DNA from 3 places in the Candidatus Enterococcus palustris genome. Region 3 is predicted to be linked to each of the others. Evidence: predicted binding sites of a transcription regulator. Region 3 holds the regulator's gene; each other region holds the start of a gene.
What was found. Region 3 encodes NrdR, which represses ribonucleotide reductase genes. Its sites were predicted from a motif close to ACACNATATATNGTGT; they were not measured.

Region 1 (4,849 bases), 630 kb from region 3:
TACGACCAACATTGATTTCTTCTCCTTGTTCGTCTTTCCATCCTTGTAAGAAAGAACGACATCCCATTGGTACTTTAAAGCTTCCCGTTAAATCAACTAATTTATCATAATTTAAAATATCTGGATACATTCTTTTTGTCGCACATTCCAATGCAAGTTGTTTTACATCGTAGTTTGGATCAGTTTCATTTAAGTTTACACCGCGTTTTAAAGTAAAAATCAATTTAGGAAAAATCGCCGTTCTTTTTTCACTACCTAAACCATTGATTCTAATTTGTAAAATCGCTCGTTGAATCTCGCGTTCAAACCAGCTTAATCCTAATCCGAAACCTAAAGAAGTGAAGGGTGTTTGTCCATTAGATGTGAACAATGTATTGATTTCGTATTCTAAGCTTTGCATGGCGTCATAAATATCTTTTTGTGTTTTTGCTTTGGCATATTCTTCTTGGCGCGCAGAACCATCGATCCATTCTCTGGCATCATCTAAATGTTTTTGATAATTTAATTCAGCAAATGGAGCTAATAATTCATCCACACGGTCAGCAGAACAACCACCATATTGACTAGAAGCTACGTTTGCTATGATTTGAGAAATTTGGGCTGTAGCCGTTTGAATCGACTTAGGTGATTCGACTTCAGCATTGCCGATCTTGAATCCATTATTTAGCATCCCTTTAAAATCAATCAAACAGCAGTTTGTCATTGGGGTATATGGATGATAATCTAAATCATGATAATGGATGTCGCCTTTTTGGTGTGCATTTGCAACATGAGGAGGCAGCATTTTCAAACCAATTGATTTACCTACGATGCCGGCAGTCAAATCACGTTGTGTATTAAAAACATCACTATCTTTATTCGCATTCTCATTTACCACAGACTGGTCTTTGTTGATCAATTTACTAATTGTGAAATTGATGTCAGTGGCTTTACTACGCTCAAAATCACGACGTGTGCGATAGTTGATGTATTCTTCTGCCAGTTCATATTCATTTTTCGTAAGTAATATATGTTCGACGATATTTTGAATTTCATAAATTTTGACATTATCTGAGAAGCGATCTGAAATTTCTTGATCAATTCGTTCGACGATTTCTTGAATGCGCTCATGAGCAAGTGGATCCAAAGAACCTCGGATTTTTTGTTCAGCTTTGATCAAGGCATCATAAATTTTTTGATCATCAAAATCAACCAACCGTCCATCTCTTTTGACGATTTTCATCGTGCTCAAGGTGGAATTAGTAGAACTCACTTCATTATTAGCTTGCTTTATCTCCATCATTTGCTACCCATCTCCTCATAGATTTATTCCTTCCTTATCATAAAACAATTCATTGAATCTTTCAACTATATATAGTGTGAAATTTAATTTATATTCCTGTATAGCAACTACATATAGTGTTTATGAGAAATGAAAATAAAGTGAAAACAACTCCCTAAAAGGTTTGTGGAAATTGTCACAACATTTAACTTAGAAAAATAAGTTATTACTAAAAAAATTTTTATTATTACTTAATTGTAAGAGGAAACGATGTTCAGTTGCACTAAATATTGGTAGAATAAGGACAATGAATAAACTGGAGCGAAATCTATGAAAAAAATTTTAGAAGTGAATCATTTAAGTAAATTGTATGGCTACCGAAGTAATCGAGTACAAGTTTTAAATAATATTTCCTTTTCTGTTGAACAAGGCGAATTTGTTGGTATCATGGGTCCAAGTGGGGCGGGGAAGTCAACATTATTGAGTACAATATCAACCATCGCACTACCAACAACTGGGAGTGTCCAAATCGATGGTCAAGATATTTTGAAAATGCGAGATAATCAAATCAGTGATTTTCGCCGAAAAAAATTAGGGTTTATTTTTCAAAACTTTAATTTAATGGATACACTGACTGTCAAAGATAATATCTTGCTGCCTTTAGCTGTAGATCGGATGCCGTTGGTTGAGATGGAGCAGCGTTTAAGCCATGTTACAAGCGTTTTGGGAATCGATCAATTGTTGAACGCTTATCCAAATATGATTTCAGTTGGTCAAAAACAACGTGTAGCTGCAGCACGAGCATTGATCACCAAACCTAAGATCATTTTTGCAGATGAACCTACTGGATCGTTAGATTCAAAATCAGCGGCTGAGTTGCTTCAATATATGACCAATATGAACTTACAAGATGATGCAACAATCATGATGGTCACCCATGATCCTTATACTGCGAGTTATTGTAATCGTATTTTATTTATCAAAGATGGTGTGATTTTTTCAGAAGTCGTTCGTCAAGGCTCAAGAAAGGAATTCTTTAACCGATTGATCGATATGCAGGCAACGATTGGCGGAGGTGGGCGTGCCAATGATTTTTAACTTGTCTTGGAAAAATTTTAAAGGTCAATTTCTCAACTACTTAGTTTATTTTGTCAGTATGACTTTTGCGGTAGTTGTTTACTACTGTTTTAGTGCAATCACCTACAACAGAACATTAGCTAATAGAGTTGGGCAAGAGGTTCACATCAATGGTGCGATGAATTTGGGTGGCATTTTGGTTGTGATCATGATTTTAGGTTTTATGTTTGCAGCAAATCATTTCTTCTTATTAAAAAGGGGAAAAGAAATTGGTCTGTATCATTTAATTGGTATGCGAAAAGGACAGATATCTTTTTTGTTTTTTGTGGAAACACTGATCTTAGGGGCATTATCGTTAGTTACGGGGATTCTTTTGGGCATTGTTTTTTCTAAATTGTTTTCTATGATTTTAGCAAAAGCAATGTTTTTACAAGTAGAGAGTCTGTTTTTTGTTTCGATTCCATCTATGATCCAAACAAGTCTAGCATTTCTTTTTATGTTGTTAATGGTTTCACTACGAAGCAGTTGGTTAGTATATCGCTATCAAGTGACAAATTTGTTTAAGCCAATTGAGAAAAGTATGGAGAATTCAAAGAAACTACCTATATTGAAGATTTTTTTAGGTATTCTAGGCATTCTATTTATTTTCACAGGGTACTTTTTATCGTATAATGTTATTCGTTTTGGCACTATTTTAATGCATACGAGATTTGGTTTTGCTGGTTTTTTCATTGCGCCACTGGTAATTATGGTTATTTGTATCGTAGGAACATATTTATTTTTTAAATACACGATGTATCTGATTGCCTTTTTATTTGGTAAGAGTAAATTCAATTATTATCGAAATTTAAATATGCTGGCAGTGGGAAATACAAAGCTTCATATAAAAAGAGGTGGAAATACATTATCTGCGGTGACAGTTTTTATTGCGATTGCTTTAGGAATGATCGGTGGTGCAGCTTCTGTCTATACAATCGGTATGAATTCAGTAAATGTAACGACACCAACCGATTTTATGGTAGCTGAGAATGATTTTAAAAAAGTCACGCAAATAATCGAAAAGGAACCGGATACAACAATCGATTCTCTAGTCACATTAAATTATAAGTTGACGGGTAGTCAATTTCATCTTAAAATTGGACAGGAAGAAAATCAAAATACAGTAAGTCCAATAAACCTATTGTCACTTTCAAATTATCAGGAATTTCAAAGAATAAACCCTTATTTAAAAGATATTGAATTGAAAAATGATCAAGATATCGTTGTTTTAGATAGTATTCAAAATATTTTAAGTGGATTTATTCGTTATGGCTCTACTTTCAATTTACCTGATGGAATAAAACTCCATGTATCTGAGATAAGGCCGGATTACTTAGGTCAAGAATTAATGAGATATAGTTTTACAACAGTCGTTGTATCAGACGAACAGTTTGAAGCAGTAAATTCAGGGATAACATATAAACTAATGGCTTTTAACATTAATGCAAAAGATGAAGAAGTACTTGCAAATAGGTTATCTGAGACCGTAAAACCTAAATGGGAGACTCCTGTTTATTACAAGTATCAGTGGAGGAACAATCAATTGATAGGCTATACCGACAAAACTAGCCGGGAGCCTGAGAAAAAAAATGACCATGAATTTTCTGAGGATGATGAACAGGAATATTGGCAGTTAAACTACACTAGTCGTTTTTCGGATTTGAGATATCAGCGAAGAGTGATGGGGTTATTCATTTATGTAGCCATGTTTTTGGGCATCTTAGCTTTGATTATCACGGGTAGTATTTTGATGCTGCAACAATTTTCAGAGGCTGAGCGAGAAAAAGAAAGTTATGATTTATTAAAGAAGATTGGTATTCCTAAGAAGGAAATCACCAAACTTGTTTATCAGCAAAATAGTATCATCTTTTTTCCGCCTATGATCATTGGTGTTTTACATGCCTCTTTTGCAATTTATGTGTTTAGTAAATATATATCAAGTTCTGGTTATTGGTTGGCCTATCTTTCTTGTGGTCTGTTGATTTTGGTTTATCTTGCTTATTATTTCTTAACTTCTGCGATTTATTCGCGTATCATCCACAGAAGAGATCAATAATTGCTTAATTTTTTGTTAAGTGATTGAATACATCTTTCAATCAAAAAAAATGATTTTAAAAAATAGTTTTTCTTGTATTTTTTTACTATAAAAGGGGTGGAACAATCTTTTTCATTTTTTGTCCCGCCTTTTTTTATGCAGAAGTGACAAAATTGTTAGTGGAAAAAAATTTTTTATTTACGAATTAAGTTTCTTTTCCCCGCGCTTTTGATTACAATAGCAGTACGAAAATGTGAATAACTGTAATTTTGGAGGCATAAATTAAAATGAAACAATTTTTTGACAAACCTAATGTACAGTATTGGGGGAAAATCATTGGAAAAACAGTTTTTTATTTTGGAATACTGTTAATGTTGATTTATTTATATCATTATAAAAATATTGATGGCGGCTCATTTATTTATAATGAGTTTTAG
Region 2 (4,849 bases), 740 kb from region 3:
TCTTCATTATTACGAGCTAATTCATAAAATCTATCAGGAACCACAACACCTAGAGATAAAGTTTTCACACGAACTTTTTCATCCGCATTTTCCTTTTTCGTTGAAAGGAACATTTCGATATCTGGATGGAAAACGTTTAGATAAACAACTCCAGCACCTTGACGTTGACCTAATTGATTAGAATAACTAAAGCTATCTTCGAATAATTTCATAACAGGAACCACGCCACTAGCAGCGCCTTCATATCCTTTGATTGGTGCTCCTGCTTCACGTAAGTTCGCTAAAGTGATACCCACACCGCCGCCAATACGTGATAATTGTAAAGCTGAGTTGATCGAACGGCCGATGCTGTTCATATCATCTGTTACTTGAATCAAGAAACAAGAGACAAGCTCGCCACGACGTTTACGTCCTGCATTTAAGAAAGAAGGTGTTGCAGGTTGATAACGTTGATGAATCATTTCATCCGCTAATACTAGAGCTAACTCTTCATTACCATCAGCAAAGTACAATGCATTGAAAGCCACACGATCTTCGTAGCTTTCTAAGTATTCAGTTCCTTCATTATTTTTAAGTGCATATTGTGAATAAAACTTGTACGCTGCCATAAATGATTTGAATTCAAACTGTTGTTCATCAAGAAACGTATATAGTTGTTCAATAAAACCCATAGAATATTTTTCAATAAATGCTGTTTCTAGGTAGTCATTTTCGATCAAGTAATTAATTTTTTCTTCTATAGTATTAAAAGTTCTTGTATTAGGAAGAACATTTTCTTTGAAGAAAGCTTCCAACGCTTCTTTATCCTTATGTAAAGGAATTTGTCCATCTACAGGACGATTGATCTCATTATTCAGCTTAAAATAGCTAACATCTTTAATTTCTTTTAGACTCAAGTTCATTCACTACTTTCTTAAAGGATTCCACGTCTTCGTTCGTGCCGCTAAATTCAAACGCAAAAAGCATTGGAACGTTGTAATCACGTGCTATGTCTTTGGCTGTATACACATATAACTCTGCGAAATTGAGGTTTCCGCCTCCAGCAACGCCTTGCAAGTATTCTTGATTGTTTTTGTAATCAAGAAAATCGTTCACTACTTCAGTGATTTCTTGGTCATAAGTAGGAACAACTAAGACAAAAGGCTCATTTATCTCAAAAAAAGGATTCGCAGGCTCAATTTCATAAGCTGCTAAATCCAATTTTTTAATGAAGCGTCTCGTTTGTCCGGTGACTGAAAAATAAACAATTTTCATTTTAGCTAGCCAATTGTTTTAATTGATCAGGACGGAATCCTACAACTGTTGTAGCATCAGAAGTGATAACCGGAACACTTTGGAATCCTTGTTCTTTTAACCAGTCGATTGCGTCTGGTTGGATATCGATATTTACTTCTTCAAATGCTATATTATTCTCGCTTAAAAAGCGTTTTGCCATTTTACATTGGATACAATTATTTTTAGAAAAGATTTTTACGTTCATTTTTAATTCCCCCTCAATTAGTTTACTTCACTAGTATAAATCTCTCACGGAAAAAGTCAACACTTAGGCACTACATATTGTGGTTGTTTTTAGATGTAATACCATGTTTTGTGTTTTTGAAAGAAATATGAAAGCACGTATTCTCTAGATTTGAGCGACTTTTATTGCTATTTTTGTGTTTAAAAAAGAAATTTATTAAATTTTGACTTGAAATTTTTTATTCGTAAAGCACAAGATGTAGTGGCCAATCGATAAGAGACACACAAAAAAGGGAACCTATTTTTGTGGGGGAAATATTTTCTTACTATAGGTAGAAAGAAGATTGATTTAAGTATCACAAAAAGGTATACTTAATGAGAACGATTATCAATATCAATGGTATTTTTTATGAAACTTTTTCACAATCATGAAATAGGTTTGAATAGATAATTTCACGAGCTAAAACTGACAAAAAATAGGAGGACCACACAATGTTGACACTGGCACAGGCAAAGTTGAACAAAGTTTATATAATTGAAGAGATACAGGCAGAAGGTTTTGCGAAAAAGCACTTGAATAATCTTGGTCTTGTGCCGGGAGGGAAAGTTGTGTTGGTGAATTATTCTAGTGAGAATGGTATTGTTTTGTTGCGCAACAGCCGAATTGCAATCAATTTATCTGTATTAAAACAGATTACAATAGTAGAAAAAAGCATTGACGAAGAAAACTGGCTATCTCTAGATCAATTAACAGTGGGTGAAAAAGCCCGTGTAATTGGAATTCACGGACAAGGGGCGGTCAAAAGACGATTGATGGATATGGGACTAACCAAAGGGGTGGATATTCTTGTCAGAAAAATGGCGCCTTTAGGGGATCCAATCGAAATCAATCTTCGCGGGTATGAATTAACGTTAAGAAAAAATGAAGCAGAATTAGTCTTGGTACAGAAAGAGGGGTAGAAAAATGAAAGAACAGCACATTGCTCTGACGGGGAATCCAAATAGTGGAAAGACAACAGCGTTCAATGCATTAACAGGGGCAAATCAATATGTAGGAAATTGGCCAGGTGTGACTGTCGAGCGAAAAGAAGGCAAGCTAAAGAAAGAGAAACAAATAACCATTCAAGATTTACCTGGTATTTACTCTCTTTCTCCATACACACCAGAAGAAGTAGTTGCCAGAGACTATTTACTAACTGGGGAACCAGATGTCATCGTCAATATTGTTGATGCGACAAATTTAGAAAGAAATCTGTATTTAACGACTCAATTGATGGAAACGGGTATTCCTGTTGTAGTTGGATTGAATATGATGGATATTTTAGATAAAACTGGAAGGAAAATCAATACTGAAAAACTTTCCTATGGTTTAGGTGTGGATGTATTAGGGATTAGCGCGTTGAAAAATCGGGGACTTGACGAGTTAGTAAAAAAAGCAGTTAAAGCAATAGACGACTCTTCTTCAGAATTCAATTATCCGACCTATGACAATCGCTTAGAGGCGGCCTTAAATGAAATCATGGATGTATTAGGAAACAATGTAGTGGAGAAACAAGCCCGTTGGTATAGTATTAAATTATTCGAAAGAGATGCTAGAGTCCAAGAAGAATTAAAATTAAGCTCATTACAACAAAATGAAATAGAAGAGATCATTAAGATCACAGAACAAATTTTTGGAGATGATAGTGAAGCGATCGTAATCAATGAGCGATATGAATTTATTACTCGTTTAACGGCTCTTTGTTCGATCGAAAAAAATGAAATCACATTCAGTACAAGTGATAAAATTGATCGCATCGTCACCAATCGTTGGTTGGCTTTACCGATTTTTGCTTTGATTATGTGGTTTGTTTATTATTTAGCGATTCAAACTGTCGGCACAATGGGAACCGATTGGATCAATGATGAGTTGTTTGGCAATTTTGTACCAAATACTGTTGAAGGGTTATTAGTGAATTTGCAAGTAGCTCCGTGGATGCAAAGTTTGATTTTAGATGGGATCATTGCGGGAGTTGGGGCAGTCTTGGGTTTTTTGCCGCAATTAGTCGTTTTATTCTTATGTTTGGGGTTCTTAGAAGATTGTGGTTATATGTCGAGAATTGCGTTTGTGATGGATCGTTTATTTAGGAAGTTTGGTTTATCAGGCAAATCGTTTATTCCTATGTTGATTGCGACAGGCTGTGGTGTGCCTGGAGTTATGGCCAGTCGTACGATCGAAAATGAAAAAGATCGTAAGATGACGATCATGGTTACGACGTTTATGCCGTGTTCAGCAAAATTACCGATCATTGCTTTGATTGCGGGCGCTTTTTTTCCAAAAAGTAGTTGGGTTTCACCATCCGCTTATTTTATTGGGATCGCCGCAATCGTATTATCAGGAATCGCGTTGAAGAAAACACGTTCATTTTCGGGAGATCCGGCTCCATTTATCATGGAATTACCAGCGTACCATATGCCGCAATTACGTGGTGTGCTCCGTCATGCTTATGATCGTAGTAAATCATTTGTGAAAAAAGCAGGAACGATCATTTTTGTGATGAGTATTATTATTTGGTTTACTTCCACTTATTCATTTACATTGCAAGAGGCAGAGGCTGACCAAAGTATTTTGGCAAACTTAGGGAAAGTCATTGCACCACTATTCGCACCACTTGGGTGGGGATCTTGGCAAGGCGCGGTTGCTACAATAACCGGTTTAGTGGCAAAAGAAAACGTAATTGGCACTTTTGGTATCTTGTTTGGACACTTAGGAGAAGTATCGGAAGATGGTGTAGAAGTTTGGTCAGCCTTACAAGGTGCTTTTACACCTGTCGCTGCGTATTCATTTCTAGTCTTTAATTTATTATGCGCACCGTGTTTTGCAGCGATTGGTGCGATTCGTAGAGAAATGGGCGATTGGAAATGGACTTGGGGCGCGATTGGGTATCAATGTGGTTTAGCCTATGTGGTAAGCTTTATTATCTATCAATTTGGACACGTGATCTTTGAGAAGGGTCAAATTGGAGCTGGCATATTTATTGCAGCATTACTTGTGATAGTCATGGGCTATTACTTAGTCAGAAAGCCAAAAGTAACAATAGAACCTGTAGTGACGATGGCGACTTTAGAAAGAGGGTAAGTATATGGCAACATTCATTTTAGCAGTATTGATTTTTGGTGGAGCTGGATATGTTGTTTATTCTCGTATCAAAAAAGGGAAGAGTTGCGATGATTGTCATACGACATGTCCTGTAAAAAAAGAACAAGGGGAGTAAAAAAGGTCAGATATAATGAGATAAAACGAGCGTAATTTATTTTGTTGTATCTGACGTTTCCTCTTGAATAAACGACTTTCAAGTGCTACAATATTTAAGTACTAAACTATTTGGGTCGTTAGCTCAGTTGGTAGAGC
Region 3 (4,849 bases):
GCCAGTCGTAGTGATTCACAGCAAAAAACCTTCCGCCAAAACTCAGCGGAAGGTCATAAATAAGCGCACAAAAAAAAGCCTGCATGATCTAGTCGTTGAGTTTTGGCACTATACAACGTAAAAAGCAGAGCTTTTAGCTACCTTATGAAAAGCCTTGTAATCGACAATCCCTGTTCTACCCATTGGCATCTCTCGATGTTTTTGGGCAGTAGCCTGTGTTTGTATAGGAGCCTCACCTAACAAATCTATTTAGTTGTCTTACAGGTGACACTATACCATCGTTATAAAACAAATGTCAACATTTTTTTATTTATTTCAAAAAAATATTTCTAATTTAAGAATAAAAAACAAACTACCGACGTTACAAAAAGAACGTCGGTCAACTTATACTTATTACATTTTCTCAACTTTGATGACTGCATTTCCAGCTACTTGAGGTGGGATCGACATCGTCATTGCAGGTAATCCAACTAATGTAAATTGAATTTTATCTCCTTTTTTCAACTCATTGCTTGTGATTCCATCCGCGAATTGATCTTTTGATACATTCAGAATAACACCATCATTTTTCATCATACCAATAATTTTTTCAGGATCTTCGATTGCCTCAACTTCCTTTAAAACTAAACGGGTCGAGTGGTCTACAGTTTCATTTTCTTTTGCGTCCTCACCTAAAACTGCTGTAAATATTGATTTTGCTTGTTCATTGTCATTTGATGTTTCATCCGTAGCTTTATTTTGCTTACTACTCATAGCTGTTTCTTCACTTCCCTTTGGCGAATTTTGCTTATTTTTTGCACATGCACCTAAAGAAACCAACGTTAAAATTGTTAGTATTGTTAGTACTCTTTTCTTCATAAGGATCTCCTCCAATACTGATACTTTATTATAAGATATGCTACTACTTTCAGTCCATTACCACCCTCCCCTTAAAAAAAGAAAAAAAGCAGGGAGGAAACTCTAAGAGTCACATCCCTGCCTTATATCAGCGGGCGCAAAAGCACCTCAACCATTTCTACGATCATTACCTGACATCGTTATCTCTTGCGCTAAATAACGAATACGTTCCATGATTCGACGGGCCTTCAACGGCTCTTGTTCACCACGCTGCGTCACAGATAAATGTTTTTCTAGGTCTTTTAAATCAAGGTTTGAAGAAAAAAATGTCACTAATTGTTCTTGCATTCGATATTGTAAAATAACGCTCAGCACGTCATCTCGAATCCAAGAAGTCATTGATTCTGCACCAAGATCATCGATCATTAAAACCGGTGATTTTTTGACTGCATCCAATTTAGGACCGACCATATCTTTACCGATTGCCTGTTTCATTTCGACTGTAAAAGTTGGAAAATGAACAATTGTTGTAACAAAACCACGTTCGGCTAAGCTGTTAGCAATTGCACCTAGCAAAAAGGATTTACCAACCCCAAAGGTTCCTTGCAAATAAAGCCCTTTGTGAAATTCTTTTGGATTAGACGTATACTCGTTTAAAAATTTCATTGTTTCTGCCATCGCTTGAGCACGCCCTTGCGATGCTGTATCAAATCTACCTAAGCTTGCTTCTCGTACATCTTTTGGCATATCCATTGCACGAACTCTTTTACGAATCTCGTCTTCTTTTTGCTTAGCGATCAGCGCTTCTGTCGGCACGTAGGTGACATCAATATAATGGAAATTTAAGGTTAGTTTAGGTTCGTATCCAGGGGCGATCATTGTTGGGTCATTCAACTGATACTTGCGTTTTTCTTGAACAAATTCATATAATTTTGAATAACTCTTCCGGATATCATCATCTGTTAATCGGTCACGATTTTCCTGAATAAACGTTTGGACATCCGTATCTTTCAAGACAACCTCAACTAGCTCATTGTATCGCTCATTCATATCTCTGCTTTGAATGATTTTTGACATTTCTTTCCCTACATCTTCCATTAATTGCCACCTCCTTTACTCAAGAAATCTTGAATTTCTTTATCTAGCCTTGCTTGTTCCTCTTTTGATAATTTTTGTTCTTCTACTGGATTTTCTACCCAATCTGGTAACGTCTCTTGACGAATCGGCCGATTATTTTGACCATAACGTTGTCTTGTTTGTTTTTGTTCTTTGCCTTTTTTAGCGATTTCACGTACATGTTCAATGGCCTTTTCTGGTGAGAAAATACCACTTTGCGCCCATTCGTTGGCAATTCGATTCACGTAATCAGCTTTCAGTGTAGGCTGTTTTTGGATATTGTAGACGTAATTGATTAAAACATTGATCACACTGTTAGGCAAACCAGACTTACTCACTAAATATTTGACTAGCGAACGTTCTTGGGGCGTTGTGTACCCACCACGTTCGTTTTTTAAAGCTTCCAAATAATTTAGAGGGAAATTTTTTTCACTATCCATGATCATTTGAATATCTTGTGTCGAAAAACCGTTCATTTTTAATGAATTATAACGGTACGTTTGTTGATCTTCAGCAGATAAATCAACAGAATCATTTTTTTGAAACTCACTAGGTTTTTGTTTTTTATCTGGGTCATAAGTTCGATAGACTGCTCTTTCAAAGTCTTTGATATCAATCTTGCTTGTGTAATAGTCAAATGACTTAGAGCAAAAATCGATCATATCCAATTCAGTGATTCCAAATAGATTGTGAAAAACAAAGACTTCTTCTTTGAATCCATTACTATTATCCGGCAACTTAATTCCTAATTTTTCGATTCCTTGAAGAAAGTACGACCAGTCAAAACTTTCATTAACTGCACTTACTGTTTGTGCAGGGCGTGGATCGATAAAAGATTGCTCCATTCTGCTTAACTGTTCACTATGAGATAGAATTTGCTCCTCTTTGAAAACATAAGCATCTTTAAATCCAACTGAAACTTCCGCATAACTAGTTAAGTTTACAAATGTTGGTTGAAACCGTTCAAATAATTTGTCTAATTTTCTTTGTCCCACACTATTCAAGAGTGTCAACGACAGAACTTCATCTTTAAAAAAACGTTCAGCAGTTTCAGGGTGATTTAAACGATACATGAAATGCACACCTAACTCAGAATCGTTTTTTGCAAAAGTCGACAACAGTCCGATCCCTTCTAGCTTTTTTCGGGCTGTTTCGATTTGTTTTATACTCATATCCATCATCGTAATCAAATCAGCATGAAAAAGTGATTCACTAGTACCTTTCCCTTCCACTTCCGATAAAAGTGTCAAATATAAACTGAACGCTTCGGCACCAATAATCGGCTGATATAAAAGCGTCAATATCATTTGTTCTTGATTGGATAATGGATAAGGTACGGCTACTTGAAAAATACTTTTAGGATGGACTTCTTTCCAACTGTCTTTCAAGGAAAGACCTCCTTATTCATTGGTTGTATCTGAATTTGAAGATTTTGCTTTATCCACGATACCTTGCAGTTCTTTTAAGAAGACACTCATATCTTTAAATTGACGATATACACTAGCGAATCGAATATACGCAATTTCATCTAAATTGACTAAATCTTCCATAACATACTCACCAACTAAAGTAGTTGAAACTTCATTTTCACCCAAACTACGAACACGGTTTTCAACATTATCAACGATTTGTTCCATTTGTTCCATGGCCACTGGACGTTTTTCCGCAGACCGAATCAACCCACGTAAAATTTTCTCTCTATTAAATTCTTCCCGATCACCATTTTTCTTGATAACAAGTAGTGGAGCTGCTTCGATTCGCTCGAATGTTGTAAATCGGTAATTACAATTTTCGCATTCTCTACGACGACGAATTGCACGCCCATCATCTGCTTGACGGCTATCAATTACACGGGAATTATTATGATGACATCTTGGACAACGCATAGTATTCACCTCATTTTATCTTATGCTATCTATTTATAAAGTTTCGTTTTAATTTACTCTCCATATTATAACATGAAATGCTTCAGAAACCAGACATTAACTGTTACTTCTTAACCATTTTTTTTAGTTTATTCAGATTTCATTTAATAACAATTTTCTAGATTCAAAAAATAACTGAGTAAGATAACAGGCTAAATGTCTTGTCTTGCTCAATTACTCTCTTGTTAAAGTTCTGTTTTGTCTCTCATTCCGCACTCCATATTCTTCTGAGCCATATAGCTCCAAACTCGATTTAGAGATAATAGAACGATTGCCTATGAACTATAAAATAGAAAGTAAAGAAACACAATACATTTATCTCGATTTGCTAAATCGTTTCTGGGAATTGCAGGATATGACAAGGTATAAACCGACTCCATATTAATTGTTGATGTAGGCTATAAAATAAACTGAAAATAGTTCATTATAAAAATTAGCCAATATACATAGTTATGTTTGATTTAAACTCGATTAAATTTTTTCAATTAGTTAAATTAACCATTCTTTAATCGCGTCAATCCTAATCTATTCCTCATGATTTATCACACTTATCAGACCAACATATCCACCTAAATTAACGCTACTTCTTTTTTCTTTCTATTCTCCATTCCCTTTTTGTTTTTTACATTTCTGTTGTTCAAAAAAGAGAATACAGATTTCAAGATATCGATTATGTTTACCGACACAATATCGTTATTTTAAATTAGATTTTACAATCAGCTTCAAAGTAGGTTGAAATTTATCAAAAACAAAAAAGATGTATAATCAGCAGTTATACATCCTAAACTTTTTTCAATTCATCATAAAATTTAAATTTCTGAAAAAACAATTATGCATCTTTGTTATACTATAAGAAATTATTTTCTAATACCCAGTCCTTCACTATTTTTTCTGTTTCTTGAATGCTTTTTTGATTATCAAATATTATATCAGCTTTTTCTTTTTTCTTTTCAATTGACAATTGACTATTT

Region 1: the regulator NrdR is predicted to act here: its motif matches at 1,345-1,360, upstream of nrdD (anaerobic ribonucleoside-triphosphate reductase).
Region 2: the regulator NrdR is predicted to act here: its motif matches at 1,548-1,563, upstream of nrdH (glutaredoxin-like protein NrdH).

The regions. Positions count from the first base shown of each region.
Region 1 is NZ_CP147244.1:3,517,769-3,522,617, forward strand. Features, by position in the region: gene nrdD (anaerobic ribonucleoside-triphosphate reductase) at 1-1,282, opposite strand, end outside; gene A5821_RS16435 (ABC transporter ATP-binding protein) at 1,592-2,359, shown strand; gene A5821_RS16440 (ABC transporter permease) at 2,349-4,433, shown strand; gene A5821_RS16445 (teichoic acid D-Ala incorporation-associated protein DltX) at 4,700-4,849, shown strand.
Region 2 is NZ_CP147244.1:3,401,853-3,406,701, forward strand. Features, by position in the region: gene nrdE (class 1b ribonucleoside-diphosphate reductase subunit alpha) at 1-896, opposite strand, end outside; gene nrdI (class Ib ribonucleoside-diphosphate reductase assembly flavoprotein NrdI) at 877-1,254, opposite strand; gene nrdH (glutaredoxin-like protein NrdH) at 1,256-1,480, opposite strand; gene A5821_RS15825 (FeoA family protein) at 1,951-2,418, shown strand; gene feoB (ferrous iron transport protein B) at 2,423-4,576, shown strand; gene A5821_RS15835 (FeoB-associated Cys-rich membrane protein) at 4,581-4,712, shown strand; tRNA gene A5821_RS15840 (tRNA-Lys) at 4,825-4,849, shown strand, end outside.
Region 3 is NZ_CP147244.1:379,022-383,870, reverse strand. Features, by position in the region: M-box (ykoK) riboswitch at 81-251, opposite strand; gene A5821_RS01755 (hypothetical protein) at 394-858, opposite strand; gene dnaI (primosomal protein DnaI) at 1,006-1,935, opposite strand; gene A5821_RS01745 (replication initiation and membrane attachment family protein) at 1,935-3,341, opposite strand; gene nrdR (transcriptional regulator NrdR) at 3,354-3,839, opposite strand; gene coaE (dephospho-CoA kinase) at 4,726-4,849, opposite strand, start outside.